Linked DNA regions of Lujinxingia vulgaris. The protein of the gene in region 1 binds, or shares a complex with, the protein of each later gene. Links are inferred from orthologs where the notes say so. Each region holds a gene or a part of one and is shown on either strand. Other genes may lie near its edges.

Region 1 (3,859 bases):
GCGCCGAGGAGCGGGGAGCGGGGTTGGGAGGCTCGGACATAAGCGTTGGCTCTCGACAGAGGTCGCAAAAGGTCAGTTGGCGAGGTGGAGATTCGGGCGTGCCCCGGGCGGCACACAATCGCCCGCAGCGGCGTTTCCCCTCAGAGTGTACCAGAAGTAGGTGGGCCGAGCTTCAGCGGCCCGCCACCGGCTCTAAACGTAGCGCGGTGAAGGCAAAGTCAACGCCGGAGCGAGGGTGGCGTGGGGCATCTGTAAAAAAAACGCGTTTCACCCCTCAGGAATCGCTTGACAGAGGCCTCAACGCTCATTAACTTCCCGGCCTGTTCGACGCCCAACCTTTTTGGGCCGGTGTCGGCACGGTGGGTATAGCTCAGTCGGTTAGAGCGCTGGCTTGTGGTGCCAGAGGTCACGGGTTCAAATCCCGTTATCCACCCTCAAAAAAACGCCTTATCGCAGTCGTGCGGTGAGGCGTTTTTTCGTTGGTGCGCGATCGAGGGGCGGCCGGCGTCTCGCAGTGCTCCGAAGATGGTGGCGAAGGGGTTGGGGGGCAGCCTAAAAAGGGCAAAAAAACACTTGAACGATAGGGGTGGGGGTGGCATAAGACGCTTCGTTTCGCGGTTTGGGCCGCGAAATCAGCGCCCGTAGCTCAGCTGGATAGAGCGCCGGACTTCGAATCCGTAGGTCGCAGGTTCGAATCCTGCCGGGCGCGCTCAACGTGACGGGACGCGCCGGCCCAGCGCGCGTGCCAGACGGGGCCAGTAGCTCAATCGGTAGAGCAACGGACTCTTAATCCGCAGGTTGAAGGTTCGATTCCTTCCTGGCCCATAATGAGAGTAAGGCGGCGCGCCGACGTCGCCTGCGATGACGGCCAAAGCCGGGTCGAGGCGTCTGCCCGGCTCGGCTTTTATCGTTTGTACGCGTTTTCATCGTTGGAACGACAGGCACCGCACGCGAGAGTGGCGGAATTGGTAGACGCGCTGGATTTAGGTTCCAGTGGGGTAACCCGTGGGGGTTCGAGTCCCCCCTCTCGTATGGAGGTTTGCCGCGCCTTTATAAAGGGCGGCAGCCCGCTGCATCACCGGCGCTCGCAGTGGCGAGTCGCCACCACAAACACCAGGCGTTTTGGCCCTGCATGATAAGGGGCTTAAGGCGCCGATGATCAGGCCGATCCCCACCCCCAACCCGGGGTGTAAACGAGGACGGCAGCACTGCTTAAGGAGAGCAAGCCGATGGCACATCAGGTCGAAGAGACTGGCGAGTTGACGCGTAGCGCGACGATCACGGTAGAGGCGGAAGAGTACAATCGTCAGGTCAATAAGGCCCTGCGTCAGCTCTCGAACCGCGTCAAAATTTCGGGCTTCCGCAAGGGGAAGATCCCGCTCTCGGTGATGAAGCAGCGCTACGGGCAGGCGGTGATGCGCGACGTGATCGAAGATCTCGTCAGCGATAACGTCAACAAGATGCTCAAAGAGACCGAGAACGTCCTGCACGTGGGCGTGCCCCAGGTCACCGACATTCCCCTGGAAGATGGCGGTGAGCTGAAGTTCACGGTGGATTACGAGCTGCGCCCCGAGATCGATCCGATAGGATATATGGGTGTGAAGGTCGAGAAGCCCAAGGCGGAGATCGCCAATGAGGCCGTCGACGCCGAGCTTGAGAACCTGCGTCAGAACAACTCGAAGCTCGAGCCGGTGGTCACCCGTGAGGTCATCGAGACGGGCGACATCGTCACCGTGGACTTTGAGGCCGTGGGCGATCACCCCGAACTTCAAGATATGCGTTCGACTGGCGTGCAGGTTGAGATCGGCTCGGGTCAGACCCTGCCGGGCATCGAAGATGCGCTCACCGGCAAGGGCTTCGACGCGGTGGTCGACTCCGAGATCGACGCTCAGGACGACTTCCCGGTCGAAGAGCTGCGTGGCCAGAAGTTGCCGATCCGCCTGACCGTGACCAAGGTCGAGCGTAAGGTGCTTCCGGAGCTCGACGATGAGTTCGCCAAGACCACCGGTCAGGGCGAGACGCTTCTGGAGGTTCGCTCGGCGATCCGCGCGCGGCTCGAAGAGCAGCGTCAGAAAGAGGCTGAGCAGCTGGCGATCGACTCGATGATGACGTCGCTTCTGGAGCAGAACAGCTTTGAGCTGCCGCCGAGCTTCCTCGATGAGCAGGTCACCCAGGCGGCGCGCCAGCGTCTGCAGATGTTCGCGCAGCAGGGCATCGATCCGGCGCAGTTCGGGTTGAGCGTGGAGGCCATCGCCGAGAGCATCCGCGAGGATGTCGTCGAGCAGATCAAGCGTGAGTTCTTGCTCATGGAGATCGCCCGCAAAGAGAACCTCAAGGTCGAAGAAGAGGATCTCTCCGCTTACTTTGAGCGCCGCGGTGCCGAGGTTGGAGCCAACGCCCAGCAGTACCGGGCTTTTGTGATGCAGAACCAGGATCGCTTCCGCCAGGCTCAGGCCTCCGCGCTGCTCGAGAAGGTGCGCGCGAAGTTGCTGGCCGACGCCGAGATCGTGGACGTGGAGTGGCCCACCGAAGAGGCTGAAGAAGCCGAAGCGGCGCCGGCGGAAGAGGTCGAGGCCAAGCCGAAGAAGAAGGCGACCAAGAAGAAGAGCACCAAGAAGGACGAGGGCGCTGACGATGGCGAGGCCGAGGCCAAGCCGAAGAAGAAGGCGACCAAGAAGAAGAGCACCAAGAAAGACGACGACGCGGAAGCCTCCGAATAAGCATCACGAATAGGCGGAGCCGCGTGTCGGTTGAGCAGTCGAATGATGTGTGCGTCGAAACGTTAAGCAGTACCACGAGGAGCGAGTCATGGCCTTTATCCCCAACGTCGTCGAACAAACCCACCGCGGAGAGCGTGGCTGGGACATCTTCAGTCGACTGCTCAAAGACCGGATTATCTTTCTGGGTACTCAGGTCAACGATCAGATCGCCAACTCCATCATCGCCCAGTTGCTCTTTCTGGAGAGCGATGATCCCGAAAAGGAGATCTCGCTCTACATCAACTCCCCGGGCGGGAGTGTGACGGCGGGGTTGGCGATCTACGACACCATGCAGTACGTCAAAGCGCCGGTGACCACGATCTGTCTGGGGCAGGCCGCCTCGATGGGCGCGGTGCTGCTGGCGGCCGGCGAGCCGGGGCGGCGCTTTAGCCTGCCCAACTCGCGGATCTTGATTCACCAGCCTCTGATGGGGGGCTTGAGTGGTCAGGCGACCGACATTGATATTCAGGCCCGCGAGATCTTGAAGTTGCGCGAGACGCTCAACGGGATCCTGGCTCGCCACACCGGCCAGAGCCTGGAGAATATTGAGCGCGATACCGATCGCGACTTCTTCATGAGCGCCGAAGACGCCCGGGAGTACGGGCTTGTCGATGAGGTGATCAGCCCGCGGGCCAAGCAGGATCAGCCCGAGAAGTAAGGGGGCGCCGGCTGCGGCGTCGTCAGGAGGTTGAAGTCGGTACGGCGCGCTCGATAAGATGCGTGACGTGCCCCGGTGGGTTTCGGGGAATGCCTCCCCGAAACCCACCGTTTTTCGAGGGTAGAAGCAGCCCGAGCGTGAAGGCACAAGGTCTTCGCGATGAAGCGGGCGCAGCATGACCAGTGACACCAGGATATCTCATGGCGAAGAAAGGCAGCGGCGGTCACGCCAACTTGTGCTGTTCGTTCTGCGGGAAGAGTCAGCGCGACGTGCAGAAGCTGATTGCCGGCCCCACCGTCTACATCTGCGATGAATGCATCGGGCTGTGCGGCGACATCATCGACCAGGAGGTCGAGCGAGAGGGCCGCTCCAGCGGCATCGCCAACGTGCCCAAGCCTATCGAGATCAAAGAGATCCTCGATCAGTATGTGATCGGCCAGGA
Region 2 (3,371 bases), on another replicon or contig:
CCTCCTGCTGGCCGGCGCCCCCTCACTCCGACTGGCCCTCCCGCAGGACGCCATCCCCGAGGCCAGCATAAGCCTTCCCACACCCTCGCCCGATCCCAAACGCATCTTCGTACTCCCCGACGCCCCCGCCTCCGGCCGCGCGCTGCCCCTGACCCACCTCTTCAGCCTGGGCGGCGAGCCGCACTCCGATCGTGACTTCGAGCTGACCCAACCCCGCGGCGGACACGCCGCCGCGCTCCTCCTCGACCAGTGTTTTGCCTTCTCCCAGGCCGATCCCGCTGCCGACGAGGCCCGCTTTCGCCGCGCGATGCGCCTGCTGCGCACCTCGCCACTGACCCGCGTGGAGTTTCGCCGCGGCGCAAACACCCTCACCCAGCTCGACGCCATCGCCCACGCCCTGGGCACCAACGCCGAGGCGCACTGATGCCCCTTCGACGCCTCGTCGCCGCCGGCGTCCGCCACGCAGAGGCTTTTGCCCTGGTCGCCGCCGCACACCTTCTTATCGAAACCACCGGCTGGGATCGCGCGCGCGCCGCAAGCGATCGCCTCCTGCCCCGGCGCGGCCGCGATCGCGCCCCCTCACTACCCGAGGCGCATCACGCGCTCGCTATTGCCATCGAGCAAAGCGTTCTTCGCACAAGCCGCCTTATCCCAGGCGCCCGCTGCGCCCCCCGCGCGCTGGCCGCCCGCCACATGCTCGCCAGACGCGGCATCCCCTCAAAGCTCATCGTCGGCCTGCGCCTCAAGCCTCGCCCCGAAGGCCACGCCTGGCTGGAGATCGGCACTCCTCCCGACCTCGTGCGCCTCTTTGCCCGCGATCCCTCCACCTACACCCCCCTGGACGCTCTCACCGGGAAGAGGCCCGCATCGCCCCGATCTCCAACGCCCACGCCATCTTCTGCGTAGCCACTCTATGCCTTGCGATCCTCGATCACCGCTCCACAACGATCCACGCTTGACATCGCAAGACGCCTTTCTATAATCCGCCGTCCGAAGCCCCCCGGTCTGGCCTTTGTCATGCCCGACCACACGCTCCTCGGTGGCTTCCGCAAACGAAATTCGCCGCTCTAAGTTGCCCGTCACCATCCGATGGGGTAAGCAGCCCCGCAGACGGTGATGTCTCCGATATGGTGCAACGCGCCTCTCGTAGGTGCGACAAACAGGTACATGTATGCCCACGATTAACCAACTGGTTCGCAAAGGTCGCAAAAAGATTGTCTCCAAGACGACGGCGCCGGCTCTTAAGAGCTGCCCGCAGAAGCGTGGTGTCTGCACCCGCGTCTACACCACGACTCCCAAGAAGCCGAACTCCGCGCTTCGTAAGGTCGCTCGTGTTCGTCTGACCAACGGTATGGAAGTCACCAGCTACATCCCCGGTGAGGGACACAACCTCCAGGAGCACAGTGTCGTGCTCATCCGTGGCGGTCGTGTCAAAGACTTGCCCGGTGTGCGCTACCACATCGTTCGCGGCACCCTCGACGCCGTCGGCGTCCAGTCCCGCCGTCAGGGCCGCAGCAAGTACGGCACCAAGAAGCCGCGCTAAAACGCCCCGGATTTCTCGCGATTTTTCGCCCGGTGGCTCGCTTTGGCGACCTGTGTCGGGCCTTCGCACCTACGAATTGAGAGCTTAAGTCATGCCAAGAAGAAGAGTGGTCCAGAAGCGCCCGATCCTCCCGGATCCCAAGTTCAACGACAAGCTGATCACCCAGTTTGTCAACGTCATGATGCGCGACGGCAAGAAGTCCACCGCCGAACGCATCATGTACGATACCCTCGATGTCATCGAGTCGAAGACTGGTGGCGAAGATCCCCTCCGCGTCTTCAAGCGCAGCATCGACAACCTGCGTCCGATGGTTGAAGTTCGCTCGCGCCGCGTCGGTGGTTCCACCTACCAGGTGCCCGTCGAAGTCCGCCCCGAGCGCCGCACCGCCCTGGCCATCCGCTGGCTGATCCAGGCCGCGCGTGCCCGCAACGAAAAGACGATGGTCGACAAGCTCACCAACGAGATCCTCGACGCGTCGAACAACCGCGGCACCGCCGTGCGTAACAAAGAGAACGTGCACCGTATGGCCGAGGCCAACCGCGCGTTCGCGCACTACCGCTGGTAATACCCGCGCCGGGCTCCCCCCGACGCGCACATGCTCCATCAGGCGCATCGGACGGTGCCCTCCGAAGACCCGGTGAGGTCCTTATCGCTCCCTTCCGAGCCGATAAGGCCTGACCGGGTCTTCGCGTTTTACTTTCCTTCGGGCTGGAATGATCCACCTTCCAGTCCCGCTCCATCTGCTCTCGCTTCCCCCGAGAACCGGGGACATAAGCGATCCCAACTGCGACCTTCACACAGGCAGGGCGACCGTGGCACGAAGTCTATCTCTCGAAAAGACCCGCAACATCGGCATCATGGCGCATATCGACGCCGGTAAGACCACGACCACCGAGCGCATCCTCTTCTACACAGGGAAGTCGCATAAGATTGGCGAGGTCCACGACGGCGCGGCCGAAATGGACTGGATGGAGCAGGAGCGCGAGCGCGGCATCACCATCACCAGCGCCGCGACCACCTGCTACTGGTCGACCAACGACGTCAAACACCGCATCAACATCATCGACACCCCCGGCCACGTCGACTTCACCATGGAAGTCGAACGTTCGCTGCGCGTGCTCGACGGTGCCATCGCGGTCTTCTGCGGCGTCGGCGGCGTTGAGCCCCAGTCCGAAACGGTCTGGCGCCAGGCCAACCGCTACAAGGTCCCCCGGATCGCCTTCGTCAACAAACTCGACCGCATCGGCGCCGATCTCGATCGCGTCGTGCAGATGATGGTCGATCGCCTCAAAGCCCGCCCGGTGCGCATGCAGATCGCCATCGGTGCCGAAGACGGCTTCCGCGGCGTCATCGATCTCGTCACCATGAGCGCCATCGTCTGGCACGATGAGTCGCTCGGCGCCGAGTACGACATCCTCGAGATCCCCGAAGAACTCAAAGACGAGGCCCAGGCCGCGCGCGAAGAACTTCTGGAGATCTGCGCCGAGCTCGACGAAGAGCTCATGGACAAATACCTCGAAGGTGAAACCCTCACCGAAGACGAGATCCGTCGCGCCGTGCGCAAGGGCACGCTCGCGCTTGAGATCGTGCCGGTCTTCTGCGGCTCGGCCTACAAAAACAAAGGCGTCCAGCCCCTGCTTGACGCCGTCATCCGCTACCTCCCGGCCCCGGTCGATGTCCCGGCGATCGATGGCGTCACCCCCGACGCCTACAAGCGCCTGACCGAAGGTCTCGGCGAGCCCGGCGAAGATGACATGGTGCGCCGCGCGGCCTCCGACGATGAGCCCTTCAGCGCGCTGGCCTTCAAGATCATGAGTGATCCCTACGT

What was found. Proteins that work in one complex are often made in the same cells at the same time.
Region 2: the proteins of tig (region 1) and rpsG are in contact, whole or in part, in a crystal structure (PDB 3GTY), measured with the Thermotoga maritima proteins. The link is inferred for Lujinxingia vulgaris from one-to-one orthologs. Residues at the interface, in WP_004081061.1 of Thermotoga maritima: Glu122, Val124, Val129, Leu130, Tyr133, Glu188, Gly259, Ile262, Tyr263, Glu266, Ser270, Glu273, Gln274, Glu277, Arg308, Gln311, Ile312, Ser315, Tyr316, Glu325, Arg329, Arg336, Leu363, Phe366, Trp367, Arg373, Leu377, Arg381, Leu384, Glu387; in WP_004081843.1 of Thermotoga maritima: Lys34, Lys52, Lys55, Glu59, Arg62, Gln63, Glu66, Asn67, Lys69, Val71, Arg95, Ala109, Lys110, Lys111, Gly112, Arg113, Pro114, Glu117, Glu121, Ile124, Ala125, Tyr127, Asn128, Asn129, Thr130, Gly131, Lys135, Asp139, Arg142, Met143.

Annotation. Positions count from the first base shown.
Region 1 is NZ_VOSM01000013.1:79,578-83,436, forward strand. Bases 613-3,474 are described here. They hold tig (trigger factor), read left to right. Parts: upstream 613-1,229; coding sequence 1,230-2,720; downstream 2,721-3,474. Other genes in these bases: clpP (ATP-dependent Clp endopeptidase proteolytic subunit ClpP), read left to right, coding at 2,770-3,417. Outside these bases: FRC98_RS18650 (YqgE/AlgH family protein), read right to left, coding at 1-40; ATP-dependent Clp protease ATP-binding subunit ClpX, read left to right, coding at 3,618-3,859. UniProt on the Bacillus subtilis protein: Involved in protein export. Acts as a chaperone by maintaining the newly synthesized protein in an open conformation. Functions as a peptidyl-prolyl cis-trans isomerase.
Region 2 is NZ_VOSM01000009.1:133,015-136,385, reverse strand. What follows is about bases 500-3,371. They hold rpsG (30S ribosomal protein S7), read left to right. Parts: upstream 500-1,634; coding sequence 1,635-2,108; downstream 2,109-3,371. Other genes in these bases: fusA (elongation factor G), read left to right, coding at 2,356-3,371; rpsL (30S ribosomal protein S12), read left to right, coding at 1,172-1,543; FRC98_RS16525 (lasso peptide biosynthesis B2 protein), read left to right, coding at 500-906. Also shown: FRC98_RS16530 (HPr kinase/phosphorylase), read left to right, coding at 1-424; more of FRC98_RS16525, read left to right, coding at 424-499.